DNA from 2 places in the Pseudomonas sessilinigenes genome. Region 2 is predicted to be linked to the other one. Evidence: predicted binding sites of a transcription regulator. Region 2 holds the regulator's gene; the other holds the start of a gene.
The links. Region 2 encodes sigma-54, which starts transcription at its own class of promoters, with help from an activator protein. Its sites were predicted from a motif close to ANTGGCATNNANNTTGCTNT; they were not measured.

Region 1: the regulator sigma-54 is predicted to act here: its motif matches at 5,157-5,176, upstream of glnA (glutamate--ammonia ligase).

The regions. Positions count from the first base shown of each region.
Region 1 covers NZ_CP027706.1:427,250-434,699, reverse strand. Annotated here, with positions in the region: gene C4K39_RS01980 (glycogen/starch/alpha-glucan phosphorylase) at 1-544, opposite strand, end outside; gene C4K39_RS01975 (YkgJ family cysteine cluster protein) at 814-1,257, shown strand; gene typA (translational GTPase TypA) at 1,528-3,348, opposite strand; gene thiI (tRNA uracil 4-sulfurtransferase ThiI) at 3,488-4,942, opposite strand; gene glnA (glutamate--ammonia ligase) at 5,274-6,680, shown strand; gene C4K39_RS01950 (chorismate mutase) at 6,831-7,379, shown strand; gene C4K39_RS01945 (DUF4124 domain-containing protein) at 7,441-7,450, shown strand, end outside.
Region 2 covers NZ_CP027706.1:1,010,008-1,017,457, reverse strand. Annotated here, with positions in the region: gene lptA (lipopolysaccharide transport periplasmic protein LptA) at 1-75, shown strand, start outside; gene lptB (LPS export ABC transporter ATP-binding protein) at 75-800, shown strand; gene C4K39_RS04560 (RNA polymerase factor sigma-54) at 983-2,476, shown strand; gene hpf (ribosome hibernation-promoting factor, HPF/YfiA family) at 2,635-2,940, shown strand; gene ptsN (PTS IIA-like nitrogen regulatory protein PtsN) at 2,953-3,417, shown strand; gene rapZ (RNase adapter RapZ) at 3,420-4,277, shown strand; gene C4K39_RS04540 (HPr family phosphocarrier protein) at 4,294-4,566, shown strand; gene C4K39_RS04535 (ZIP family metal transporter) at 4,583-5,476, opposite strand; gene C4K39_RS04530 (superoxide dismutase) at 5,510-6,121, opposite strand; gene C4K39_RS04525 (DUF2753 family protein) at 6,123-6,572, opposite strand; gene C4K39_RS04520 (class II fumarate hydratase) at 6,599-7,450, opposite strand, start outside.

The DNA of each region.
Region 1 (7,450 bases), 580 kb from region 2:
GCCGTTCGAACTCCCAGGGGTTGCCGAAATCCAGCCAGTGCTCGGTCTGCTCCTGTTGCCAGCCATCGACGATGGCCTGGCGGAACAGCCCGTGCTCATAGCGAATGCCATAGCCATGGCCGGCGATACCCAGGCTCGACATGCTTTCCATGAAGCATGCCGCCAGGCGCCCCAGCCCACCGTTGCCCAGGGCCGCATCGGGCTCCAGCAGGCGGATGCGTTGCAGGTCTACCCCCAGGTCCGTCAGGGCCTCTTGCGCCACCTCCAGCAAGCCGAGGTTGCTCAGGCTATCGATCAGTAATCGACCGATCAGGAACTCGAGGGACAGGTAGTACACCCGCTTCTGCCCCCGGCGATAGATCTGCCGGGTGTGATCCATCCAGTGATCGACCATGTGGTCCCGCGCAGCCAGGGCAATGGCTTCGAACCAGTCATGGTCGAAGGCATGGTCCGGGTCCTTGCCGACCGCGTAGGTGAGTTTGGTCAGGACGGCTTCACGAAAAGCCGCCACCTGCGTGTCGCGAACATGGGATTCCTGAGTCATCGTTACGACCTCTGACGAGATACACAGTGAGCATGGAATTGACTGAGCCTAGTCGGTCTGACACGGAGCGAAGGCCCTGGTTCGGCGCTATTGCAAACAGCTCGACCAAACGAGAGGAGCGGCTGCACCGATAGGAAAAAAGATGCAGGGCCTGTGCCGTCATGTACTGGCCGGCCGTATGCCAAGAAAAATCCGACACAAAGTTGTTCAAAAATCCAGCAGTCCCGGTATGATCGCGCGCCCCCGAAAACATGCTGGAAACCACCTCGATGATGAAGTCCAACCTGATCGCCGCCGCGGAAATCGACCGTCTCGATACCTGGGCCAAGTATTCCGCGCCCATGTGCGGTTCCTGCATGTCCAGCTGCTGCACCCTGCCGGTGGAAGTGAAGATCAAGGACCTGATCCGCATCGGCGTGGTCGATGAGTTCGAACGCGGCGAGCCGGCGAAGAACATCGCCAAGCGCCTGCAAAAGGAAGGCATCGTCGAGCGCTACAACCAGAAGTCGGAAATCTTCACCCTGCAGCGCATGAGCAACAACGATTGCCTGTATCTGGACCGCAAGAGCCGCCTGTGCACCATTTATGACAAGCGCCCCGATACCTGTCGCAACCATCCCAAGGTCGGCCCACGCCCAGGCTACTGCGCCTACAAGCCAAAGCCCCTGGAGCGTCCGACCAACACCAGCAGCCGGACCCTCGAACGCTTCTGATCCCCCGCCCTCTACAACTCTGCCACCACCGCCGTCCTAGCCGACGCCGAGCTTGCGAGGCCGCAATCGGCTGCTCCTACAGGGGATCACCTCGCTCAACTGACTGGCATTAGCCACTGCGGCCGTGTTACGCGGCTCCTGGGTTGATGGCCCCTGCGCGGCCAGTCGTAGCCTCGCGGACCCGGCAGCGGCTACAGGTTTTCTCCAGGCATAAAAAAACGCCCCCGACCGCAAGGCCGGGGGCGTTTTCATTCAGCCGGAACTAAAGACTCAGTTCTTGGCTTTCTTGGCAGCGCGGGTACGCTCGCCTTCGTCCAGGATCTTCTTACGCAGACGGATGGACTTAGGAGTCACTTCGCACAGCTCGTCGTCCTGGATGAATTCCAGGGCCTGTTCCAGGGTGAAACGAACTGGCGGAACCAGGGCGATGGTCTCGTCCTTGCCCGAAGCACGCATGTTGTCGAGCTTCTTGCCTTTAGTCGGGTTCACACCCAGGTCGTTGTCACGGCTGTTCAGACCAACGATCTGACCGTTGTAGATTTCCTGGCCGTGCTCGACGAACAGCTTGCCGCGCGCCTGCAGGGTTTCCAGGGAGTAGGTCAGAGCCTTGCCGGTCTCAACCGATACCAGTACGCCGTTCTGACGACCGGACATATGGCCGGACTTCATCGGAGCGTAGCGATCGAAGATCGAGGTCAGGATGCCTGCACCGTTGGTCAGGGTCAGGAACTGGTTACGGAAACCGATCAGACCACGGGCTGGAATGTTGTATTCCAGGCGTACACGGCCCTTGCCATCCGGAACCATGTTGCTCAGGTCGCCCTTACGCAGACCCATTTCTTCCATCACCTTGCCCTGGGATTCTTCAGGGATGTCGATGGTCACGTTCTCGAACGGTTCCTGCTTCACGCCGTCAACTTCACGGATGATCACTTCAGGACGGCCAACGCCCATCTCGAAGCCTTCGCGACGCATGGTTTCGATCAGAACCGACAGGTGCAGCTCACCACGGCCGGAAACCTTGAACTTGTCGGCCGAGTCGCCTTCTTCAACACGCAGGGCTACGTTGTACAGCAGCTCTTTGTCCAGACGCTCCTTGATGTTACGGGAGGTCACGAACTTACCTTCCTTACCGCAGAACGGCGAATCGTTGACCTGGAAGGTCATGGATACGGTCGGCTCGTCGACGGTCAGCGGCTTCATTGCTTCAACAGCAGTCGGGTCGCACAGGGTGTCGGAAATGAACAGCTCGTCGAAACCGCTGATGCAGACGATGTCGCCAGCGGCGGCTTCTTCAACGTCCACGCGGTGCAGGCCGTGGTGACCCATCAGCTTGAGGATACGGCCGTTGCGCTTCTTGCCTTCGGTATCGATGGCAGTGACCGGGGTGTTCGGCTTGACGCGACCACGGGCGATACGGCCAACGCCGATCACACCCAGGAAGCTGTTGTAGTCCAGGGCAGAGATCTGCATCTGGAACGGACCGTCACGGTCGACGCTTGGCGCTGGCACGTTGTCGATGATCGACTGGTACAGCGGGGTCATGTCTTCGGCCATGTCGGTGTGGTCCAGACCGGCGATGCCGTTCAGGGCCGAGGCGTAGACGACTTTGAAGTCCAGCTGTTCTTCGGTGGCGCCCAGGTTGTCGAACAGGTCGAAGATCTGGTCCAGAACCCAGTCAGGACGCGCGCCCGGACGGTCGACCTTGTTGATCACCACGATCGGACGCAGGCCGGCTTCGAAAGCCTTCTTGGTCACGAAGCGGGTTTGCGGCATCGGGCCGTCCTGGGCGTCGACCAGCAGCAGCACGGAGTCGACCATGGACATTACGCGCTCAACTTCGCCGCCGAAGTCGGCGTGGCCGGGGGTGTCCACGATGTTGATGTGGTAGCCGTTCCAGTTGATGGCGGTGTTTTTGGCCAGGATGGTAATGCCGCGTTCTTTTTCCTGGTCGTTGGAGTCCATCACGCGCTCGTCGTTGAGCTCGTTGCGCTCCAGGGTGCCGGATTGACGCAGGAGTTTGTCTACCAGGGTGGTTTTACCGTGGTCAACGTGGGCGATGATGGCGATGTTGCGTAGATTTTCGATCACTTGTGTATCTCGATCAGAGGATTCGGTGTGCTGACAAATGCTGGCAGCGATTAACAATAGATTCAGGCCTTGCCGTTACAGCTTGACGGCGGCGTCGGGGGGCCGGTGACGCAAGCCACAGGCGAACAGCCCCGGGCATTTAGCTCGGTCTATAAACGCGCACATTGGCATGTCCCTCACTGAGCAGATGGTGAGCATGCAGGCGACTCATGACGCCTTTGTCGCAATACAGCAGGTACTGGCGGTTAGGGTCCAGTTCCTTGAAGCGTGCGTTCACCGCATAGAACGGCAACGCCTTGACTTCGATGCCAGCCAGCTCCAGCGGTTCATCTTCCTGGGCATCCGGGTGACGGATGTCGATGACGATCTGGCCGGCCAGCGCTTCGCTGACTTCTTCAACTTGAACATCCTGGCCCAGCTCGTCGATCACTCGATCGATCGGCACCAGTTTGGCCCGCTCGATCGCACGCTCGAGCACGGCCATGTCGAATTCTTTCTCTTCATGCTCGACGCGATGGCGCTTGGCATTGGTCTTGGGGTTCACCGAGATGACCCCGCAGTACTCCGGCATGTGCTTGGCAAAGTCAGCGGTGCCAATCTGGTTGGCCAGGTCGATGATGTCCTGCTTGTGGCTGGCGATCAGCGGCCGCAGCACCAGCTTGTCGGTCACGCAGTCGATCACCGACAGGTTCGGCAGGGTCTGGCTGGACACCTGGGAAATCGCCTCGCCGGTGACCAGCGCATCGATGTGCAGGCGCTCGGCGATGCTCGAGGCGGCACGCAACATCATACGCTTCAAGATGACGCCCATATGACTGTTGTCGACCTTGCCGAGGATCTCGCCCAGCACTTCCTCGAACGGCACGCTGACGAACAGCACGCGCTGGGAGCTGCCGTACTTCTTCCAAATATAGTGCGCGACTTCCATCACGCCCAATTCGTGGGCACGACCGCCCAGGTTGAAGAAGCAGAAATGCCCCATCAGGCCGCGACGCATGATCTGGTAGGCCGCCACGGTGGAGTCGAAGCCACCGGACATCAACACCAGGGTCTGTTCCAGGGCGCCCAGCGGGTAGCCGCCGATGCCATTGTGCTGGCTGTGGATCACGAACAACCGTTGGTCGCGAATTTCCATCCGCACTTCGATTTGCGGCGCTTTCAGGTCGATTCCCGCGGCACCGCACTGTCGGCGCAACTGGCTACCGACGTATTTTTCCACGTCCATGGAACTGAATTCATGCTTGCCGGCGCGCTTGCAGCGCACAGCGAAAATCTTCCCCGCCAAGACTTCGCCGAAGTGCTGCTTGCACTTGGCGACGATGTCGTCGAAGTCCCCCAGGGGGTACTCGTCGACCTGCAGGAAATGCGCGATGCCGGGCATGCAGCTCAGGCGCTCGGTCATGTCCTTGAGCACCTTGGGCTCGGTGACGGCGGTTTCCAGCTCGAGGTTGTCCCACACACCATCGACCACCACAGCCGGGTCCAGGTCACGGAGCACGGCACGGATGTTCTTGGCCAACTGACGGATGAAACGCGTCCGAACCGGGCGGCTCTTGATGGTGATTTCCGGGAAAACTTTAACGATTAGTTTCATGAAAACAGCGTGCGCCGGGTCAGCCGAAAAAGGGGGGCGCGGATTATAGCGGAAATTGCTCAAGGTTTAACCAGTTAATGTGCAGAAGGTTTTCGATGCACCAAAACGGGTCATTTATTCAAATAAGCGCTACATTGCAGTGCGCAAAATGCCGGCACTCTTGCCCCTGAAGCGGAGAAAGCGTGATTTTGGGGCAAAAAACCCATCCCAGGGCACTGGCATGCAATTTGCTCCCTTGTGAGGCAGGTTGCCATGGCAGAGTATTCGCGCCGGCATTACCCACATTCTAAGGGCACTCCAACATCAAGCCCGAAGCCATCCGGAGGACACTATGTCGAAGTCGGTTCAACTCATCAAAGATCATGACGTCAAATGGATTGATCTGCGCTTCACTGACACCAAGGGCACTCAACATCACGTGACCATGCCGGCCCGTGATGCGCTGGATGAAGACTTCTTCGAAGCTGGCAAGATGTTCGACGGCTCCTCCATCGCTGGCTGGAAAGGCATCGAAGCCTCCGACATGATCCTGATGCCGGACGACGAAACCGCCGTGCTGGACCCGTTCACCGAAGAGCCGACCCTGATCCTGGTGTGCGACATCATCGAACCTTCGAGCATGCAAGGCTACGACCGCGACCCTCGCGCGATCGCCAAGCGCGCCGAAGAGCACCTGAAGGCCACCGGCATCGGCGACACCGTATTCGCAGGTCCGGAGCCTGAGTTCTTCATCTTCGACCAGGTAAAGTTCAAGTCCGACATCTCCGGCTCGATGTTCAAGATCTACTCCGAGCAAGGCTCGTGGATGTCCGACCAGGACGTGGAAGGCGGCAACAAGGGCCACCGTCCAGGCATCAAGGGCGGCTACTTCCCGGTTCCGCCGTTCGACCATGACCACGAAATCCGTACCTCCATGTGCAACGCACTGGAAGAAATGGGCCTGACCGTCGAAGTCCACCACCACGAAGTGGCGACTGCCGGCCAGAACGAAATCGGCGTCAAGTTCAACACCCTGGTGAAGAAGGCCGACGAAACCCAGACTCTGAAGTACGTGGTGCACAACGTGGCCGACGCCTACGGCCGCACCGCTACCTTCATGCCAAAACCGCTGTACGGCGACAACGGCTCGGGCATGCACGTACACATGTCGATCTGGAAAGACGGCAAGAACACCTTCGCTGGCGAAGGTTATGCCGGCCTGTCCGATACCGCCCTGTACTTCATCGGCGGCATCATCAAGCACGGCAAGGCCCTGAACGGCTTCACCAACCCGGCTACCAACTCCTACAAGCGCCTGGTTCCAGGCTTCGAAGCTCCAGTGATGCTGGCCTACTCGGCCCGCAACCGCTCCGCTTCGATCCGCATTCCTTACGTGTCGAGCCCGAAAGCCCGCCGTATCGAAGCGCGCTTCCCGGACCCGGCGGCCAACCCATACCTGTGCTTCGCGGCACTGCTGATGGCCGGCCTGGATGGTATCCAGAACAAGATCCACCCTGGCGATGCTGCCGACAAGAACCTGTACGACCTGCCGCCTGAAGAGGCCAAAGAGATCCCACAAGTTTGCGGCAGCCTGAAAGAAGCCCTGGAAGAGCTGGACAAGGGCCGTGCGTTCCTGACCAAAGGCGGCGTTTTCAGCGACGACTTCATCGACGCCTACATCGCCCTGAAAAGCGAAGAAGAAATCAAGGTCCGTACCTTCGTACACCCACTGGAATACGAGCTGTACTACAGCTGCTGATCCGGTAGCGCTCGCGCAAGCGGCGTGATCGAAAGGCCTCCTTCGGGAGGCCTTTTTCATGCCCGGCAGAAAATACCCGGGGATTTTCCGTGTGCCTCTGGCCAGCTTGCGGGCATCATGAACCTCCCCCTCCCAACCTTGAGCCTGCCGATGAAATCTTCCTTGAACCTGTGTCTCGCCCTGGCCTGCACCCTGCTCGCCAGCCTGGCCCGGGCCGACGATGCTCCGGCCAGCCTTGCTCCATTGCTGGGCAGCATCGCCGCACGCCTGGACATCGCCGAGCAAGTGGCCCTGAGCAAGTGGGACAGCCACAAGGCCGTGGAGGACCGGCCTCGCGAACAGCAAGTGATCGCAGCAGCCTCGGCCCTGGCCAACGGCCTGGATGAAACCACGGTAGGGCAGTTCTTCGCAGCGCAGATCGAGGCCAACAAACTAGTGCAATACGCCAGGCTTTCAACCTGGCATCTACAAGGCCAGGCACCGGATACTCCACGCCAGGACCTGGCCGGGCAAATCCGCCCGCAACTCGATCGGTTACAAGAACGCCTGCTGCAGCAACTGGCCGACTTCAGCCCCTCCCGTACCGACCCGCGCTGCCCGCAGTGGTTGGCCCGGGCCAACCACACCGGCGACATGGCGCCGCTGCGTCAGTTGGCGATGATCCGCGCCACTGCCGAGTTATGTGTGTTCAAAGGTTAACCAGGCCTGTCGCCTGCCCGGTGCGCCCCTATGCTGAGGGCTCTCCAGGAGGATCCGGACCATGCGTATCG
Region 2 (7,450 bases):
ATTACCGCTCCCCGTCCGCGGATCGACATGGTCATCCAGCCGAAAAAGAAAACCGACGAGCAAAAGGCCCAGTAATGGCAACTCTGAAAGCCCAGCACCTGGCCAAGAGCTACAAGAGCCGACAGGTCGTGCGCGACGTCAGCCTGTCCATCGACAGCGGCCAGATCGTCGGCCTCCTTGGCCCCAACGGTGCAGGCAAGACCACCTGTTTCTATATGATCGTCGGCCTGGTCCAGGCCGACCAGGGCCGGGTGCTGATCGACGACCTGGATGTCAGCCATCAGCCCATGCACGGGCGCGCTCGCGCGGGCATCGGCTACCTGCCCCAGGAAGCCTCGATCTTCCGCAAGCTGTCGGTGGCCGACAACATCATGGCTATCCTCGAGACCCGCAAGGAACTCGATAAAGCAGGTCGTCGCCAGGAACTGGAAAGCCTGCTGCAGGAGTTCCACATCAACCATATCCGCGACAACCTCGGCATGAGCCTGTCCGGCGGCGAGCGTCGTCGCGTGGAGATTGCCCGCGCGCTGGCCACCGCACCCAAGTTCATCCTGCTGGACGAACCGTTCGCAGGCGTGGACCCGATCTCCGTCGGCGACATCAAGCAGATCATCCATCACCTCAAAGCCAAGGGCATCGGGGTACTGATCACCGACCACAACGTCCGCGAAACGCTGGACATCTGCGAAACCGCCTACATCGTCAATGACGGGCAACTGATCGCCGAAGGCGATTCTGCGACTATCCTGGCCAATGAGCTGGTCAAGGAAGTCTACCTGGGCCACGAATTCCGCCTGTAAAGGCTGACGTGTTGGGCTAGTAGCCAGGGCGCCGAAAACAGTAAATCCCTACAAAGTTTATTGTTACGACGCTCTAGGCAAACACTTCAGTTTCAGGCATATAATTTGCTTATGTTTGGCGCTTCGGCGCCCTGTAGTGGATGGCGCATGTGCGCCGGCAATTAAGGTGTTAAGCCCCTGCCATGAAACCATCGCTAGTCCTGAGAATGGGCCAGCAGCTGACGATGACACCGCAGCTGCAACAGGCCATCCGCCTGCTCCAATTGTCGACCCTGGACCTGCAACAGGAAATTCAGGAAGCCCTGGAGTCCAACCCGATGCTCGAACGCCAGGAAGATGGCGACGACTTCGACAACAGCGACCCCCTGGCCGACAACACCGAGTCCAAACCCAATACCGAAATCCAGGAACCCTCCTACCAGGAAACCGCCCCAACGGTGGACAGCCTCGAGGATGGCGAATGGAGCGAACGCATTCCCAACGAACTCCCGGTGGATACCGCCTGGGAAGATGTCTACCAGACCAGCGCCAGCAGCCTGCCCAGCAGCGATGATGACGAGTGGGACTTCACCACCCGCACCTCCGCTGGCGAAAGCCTGCAGAGCCACCTGCTCTGGCAACTGAACCTGGCCCCGATGTCGGACACCGACCGCTTGATCGCGGTGACCCTGATCGACAGCATCAACGACCAGGGCTACCTCGACGAGACCCTTGAAGAAGTCCTCGAGGCCTTCGACCCCGAACTGGATATCGAGCTGGACGAAATCGAAGCAGTCCTGCATCGCATCCAGCAATTCGAACCCGCCGGCATCGGTGCTCGCAACCTGGGTGAATGCCTGCTGTTGCAACTGCGCCAGCTACCGACCAAGACGCCTTGGCTGAGCGAAGCTCAGCGCCTGGTCAGCGACTACATAGACCTGCTGGGCAGCCGCGATTACAGCCAACTGATGCGGCGCATGAAGCTCAAGGAAGACGAACTGCGCCAGGTCATCGAACTGGTGCAAAGCCTCAACCCGCGCCCGGGCTCGCAGATCGAATCCAGCGAAGCCGAGTACGTGGTCCCGGACGTCATTGTGCGCAAGGACAACGAACGCTGGCTGGTGGAGCTGAACCAGGAGTCGGTACCACGCCTGCGAGTCAATGCCCAATATGCGGGCTTTGTACGTCGTGCCGACACCAGCGCAGACAACACCTTCATGCGCAATCAGCTGCAGGAGGCCCGCTGGTTCATCAAGAGCCTGCAAAGTCGCAACGAAACCCTGATGAAAGTCGCCACCCAGATCGTCGAGCATCAGCGCGGCTTTCTCGAGTATGGCGACGAGGCGATGAAGCCCCTGGTCCTGCATGACATCGCCGAAGCGGTGGGCATGCACGAATCGACGATTTCCCGGGTCACTACGCAGAAATTCATGCACACCCCACGGGGTATATATGAACTGAAATACTTTTTCTCCAGCCACGTCAGCACCTCGGAAGGCGGTGAATGCTCATCCACCGCGATCCGCGCAATCATCAAAAAACTGGTGGCGGCGGAAAATCAGAAAAAGCCGTTGAGTGACAGCAAGATCGCTGGTTTACTGGAGGCACAAGGTATTCAGGTAGCCCGCCGTACCGTCGCCAAGTACCGCGAATCCCTTGGGATCGCGCCTTCTAGCGAACGTAAGCGGCTGATGTAGCCGTAGGGCTGGCCACAGCGTTTCGGAGTGTGTCTGAATGCTCGCCAAACGGCGACCAGGCAAACCGCCTGATCGATGCGCAGCAGGCTTCAGACACGGTCCAGGTGGCAGGCAAAATGGCCTGCCGCGTCATGCACTGGCAACGAAGGAGAAGCTGTATGCAAGTCAACATCAGTGGACACCAACTCGAAGTGACTGAACCTCTGCGCGTCTACATCGGCGAAAAACTCGACCGACTGGAACGCCATTTTGACAAGATTACCAATGTGCAGGTCACCATGGCCGTCGAGAAGCTGAAGCAGAAGATCGAGGCTACGCTGCACATTCACGGTGGGGAGGTCGTCGCCAATGCAGAACATGACGATATGTATGCCGCAATCGACCTGCTCACGGACAAGCTTGACCGCCAACTGAAAAAGCACAAGGAAAAGCAACTCCACCTTCTCCAAGGCACGGGTCGCTGATACTCCCCTCCCATGATCCGACTTGAAAGCATCCTGACCCCCGGCCGTTCCCTGGTGAACGTGCCGGGAGGCAGTAAAAAACGTGCCCTCGAACAAATTGCCAACCTGATCAGCCGTGAAGTGCCCGATCTGGAGATGCAGGATGTCTTCGAGAGCCTGATTGCCCGCGAAAAACTCGGCTCCACCGGTTTTGGCAACGGCATCGCCATTCCTCACTGCCGCCTAAAGGGTTGCGAATCGCCCATCAGCGCACTGATGCACCTGGACGCTCCGATCGACTTCGACGCCATCGATGGCGCTCCGGTGGACCTGCTGTTCGTTCTGCTGGTCCCGGAAGCTGCGACCGATGCGCACCTGGAACTGCTTCGGCAGATCGCCAGCATGCTCGATCGCAAGGAGGTTCGTGACCGGTTGCGCAGTGCTACCAGCAACGAAGCCTTGTATCAGGTCGTCCTGGACGAGCAAAACAGGCAGTAACCATGCGCTTGATCATCGTCAGCGGCCGTTCCGGCTCAGGCAAAAGCACCGCCCTCGATGTTCTTGAGGACCACGGCTACTACTGCATCGACAACCTGCCCGCCGGCCTGCTCCCAGAGTTGGCCGAACGTGCCTTGATCCACACCGAGCTGGCCCAGCCGTTGGTCGCGGTCTCCATCGATGCCCGCAACTTGCCCAGCCATCTGTCACGTTTCCCCGAGTTGCTCGAGGAAGTGCGCAGTCGGCATATCCAGTGTGATGTGCTCTATCTGGACGCCGACGAAGAAACCCTGCTCAAGCGCTTCTCGGAAACCCGGCGCCGCCATCCACTCAGCAGCGCCAACCGTTCCCTGGCCGAGGCCATTCGCGACGAGACCCATCTGCTGGGCCCCATCGTCGACCTGGCCGACCTCAAGGTCAACACAACCAACCTGAACCTCTATCAACTGCGCGACACCATCAAGCTGCGGCTGTTGAACCAGCCAGAACCCGGCACCGCCTTTCTGGTGGAGTCCTTCGGTTTCAAGCGTGGCATGCCCGTGGATGCCGACCTGGTGTTCGACGTGCGCTGCCTGCCCAACCCGTACTGGAAACCCGAGCTGCGCGCCCAATCAGGGCTGGATGCCCCCGTAGCCGAGTACCTGGCCGCCCAACCTGATGTCGAGGAGATGTTCCAGGATATCTCCAGCTACTTGCTCAAATGGCTGCCACGATTTGCCGCCAGCAACCGTGCCTATGTGACCATTGCCATCGGCTGCACCGGTGGGCACCACCGCTCCGTCTACCTGACGGAGCGCCTGGGCCAGGTCCTGCAAAAATCCCTGAAGAACGTCCAGGTTCGCCACCGCGACCTTAGCTGAAAGGACCCACCCCGCGATGCCAGCTTTGGAAATCGAGATCATCAACAAACTGGGCCTGCATGCCCGTGCCTCGGCCAAGTTCGTCGGCGTGGCCGGCCAGTTCCCCTGCCAGATCCGCGCCGGTAGAACGCCTGAGAGCATGGTCGATGGCAAGAGCATCATGGCCATGATGATGCTCGCCGCCGGCAAGGGCACCAAGATTCATCTCAAGACCGAAGGTGAGCAGGAGCAGGAAGCACTGGACGCACTGGTAGCCCTGATCAACAACTACTTTGACGAAGGCGAATGACGTCTTCGTACGGCACTCAAGAGAGCGCCGTATCCATCACCATCATCAGGCAGAAGCCGATACACAAGCCGAGACTGGCCAGTTTTTCGTGACCGTTGCGTCGGGACTCGGGAATCACCTCATGAGTCACCACCAGCAACATGGCACCAGCGGCCAGTGCCAGCCCCAAGGGTAGAAGCAACTCCGCCAGGCTCACCAGCCACGCACAGAGCAACGCGAATACCGGCTCTACCAGGCCTGAGGCAGCGCCGATCAAGAACGCCTTGGCGCGCGACACTCCTGCCCCTGCCAACACCAGGGCAATAACCAAGCCTTCCGGCACATCCTGCAAGGCGATGCCCATGGCCAGGCTATCCGCATCCGGCATGCCTCCACCGGCCGACACCCCCACCGCCATGCCTTCAGGAATGTTATGGGCAATGATGGCAAAGACAAACAACCAGATACGTGGGGCAATCACTGGATGCTCAGGTGTCCCAACAAGAGTTTCCGGGTTGCCGCCGGACACCTTGAGGTCCACGAGAAACAGGCCAAAAGCCCCGAGCATGATACCCACGCAGACCAGGCCGCTAGCTCCCCAGGCGGACAGCCCCAACCCCTGTGCCGCAGCAATGCCCGGTACGATCAACGAGAATGCCGTTGCGGCCAACATCACCCCAGCCCCAAAACCCAGCAAGGTGTCGCCTACGGCGATGGGCATCTTGCGAATCACCAACACCGGAACGGCCCCCAGCGCCGTACCCAGCGCGCAGATCGAGCCGCCCTGCAAGGCTCGCAGCAGCCTGGGCTCCAGGTTCAACCAGCTCAATCCTTGAGCCACCAGCAACGCGGTGCCCGCCAATAACAGGAGCGAACCGAAGGCGTAGCGAAACATTCGCCCACTGCTGATCGCCAATGTCTCAGTGCCCATAGTCGGCCTTATTGATTGTTTTCCAAGGAGGGATCAGGCCACCGCTGCCTGATAGCGCAGGGCGACTTCCGGCCAATTGATGACGTTATAGAACGCATTGATGTATTCCGGCCGACGGTTCTGATAACGCAGGTAATAGGCGTGCTCCCAGACGTCCAGGCCAAGAATTGGCGTATTACCCTTCATCAGGGGACTGTCCTGGTTGCCACTGCTCTCGACCACCAGTGTTTTCTCAGGCGTCACGCTGAGCCAGGCCCAGCCACTACCAAAGCGAGTCAGTGCGGCCTTGGTGAAGGCCTCCTTGAAACGCTCGAAACCACCGATATCCTGTTCGATCGCTTGCGCCAGCGCGCCACCGGGCTTGCCGCCTCCCGTCGGGGTCATGACCGCCCAAAATAGCGAATGGTTGGCATGCCCTCCTCCCTGATTGACCACTGCGGCCTGCAGTTGCTCTGGCAGCTGCTGGACACTGGCCACCAGCTTCTCCACTTCCCACTCGGCCCACTCAGTACCTTCCACCGCAGCGTTGAGATTGTTGATATAGGTCTGGTGGTGCTTGGTGTAGTGAATCTCCATGGTTTGCGCATCGATGTGCGGCTCCAGGGCATCGTAGGCATAAGGCAAGGCAGGCAAGGTAAAGGACATATCAGTGCACTCCATAAGAGGGGCTGCCGGGAAGCGAGCCATCGCACGACAGGCGCACGATGCTGCTCTCCAGCAAACGGTGGGAACGTGGGTATTCGCCGTGCTCACCAATGAAATTGAGCAGCTCGACATAGGTCTTGCTGCTTTGGCGCAAGGCAGCCTCGCGCAACATCAGGGGTAACCGGCCGTCCTGCATCGTCTGCAACAGGCGCTGGTGGATCGCACAGAGGTACTCCGCGCTTTCCTCCGGCTGGTTCAACTGCAAATGCAAGTCCGCCAGGTTGTGATGGGAAATCACACAGGCCGCCACTGCTTCATCGGCATTGGGCCAGCGCTCGAACAACACCTGGGCCAAGGCCAGTGCCTGCAGATAGCACTCACGGGCATCGACCAGCTCGCCCTGCATGAACAGGCGATTGGCCCTTTCGATCGTGCGTTTCCAATGTTCCATGGTGAGCCTCCAGAGCAGTAAGGGGGTTACACGCCACCCGCCGTAAGCTTCTCCGGGTCCAGCAGGACTTCAAGCTGGCTGCGGGGCAGGTCGGTATGCTCAAGCGCAACGTCTATCACCGGGCGCCCCTGCTTGTAGGCGGTCTTGGCGATTTCCGCTGCCTTCTGGTAACCAATGATCGGGTTCAAGGCCGTCACCAGGATCGGATTGCGCGACAGTGCTTCCTTGAGCTTGGGTTCGTTGACCTTGAAACTGGCAATCGCCTTGTCCGCCAGCAGGCGGCTGGAGTTGGCCAGCAACTCGATGCTACTCAGCAGGTTCTGGGCAATGATCGGCAACATCACATTGAGCTCGAAGTTGCCCGACTGCCCTGCCACCGTGATGGTGCTGTCGTTGCCAATGACCTGGGCCGCCACCATCGCCGTGGCTTCCGGGATCACCGGGTTGACCTTGCCTGGCATGATCGACGAGCCCGGCTGCAACCCTTCCAGCTCGATTTCCCCCAACCCGGCCAATGGCCCCGAGTTCATCCAGCGCAAATCGTTGGCGATCTTCATCAACGATACCGCCGTAGCCTTGAGCTGCCCGGAGACAGTCACCGCAGTGTCCTGGGAGCCAATCAGGGCGAACAGGTTCTTGCCCGGAGTGAATTGCACCTGGGTGAGCTTGCTCAACTGCTGACTGAAGCGCCCGGCGAACTCCGGATGCGCATTGATCCCGGTACCTACCGCCGTGCCGCCCTGGGCAAGAGACTGCAGGCTCGGCAGCAAGTCCTGCAGGTGCGCGATATTGGCCTTGAGCTGCTGCGCCCAGCCCTCAAGGACCTGGCTCATGCGCACAGGCATGGCATCCATCAGGTGAGTACGCCCTGTCTTGAT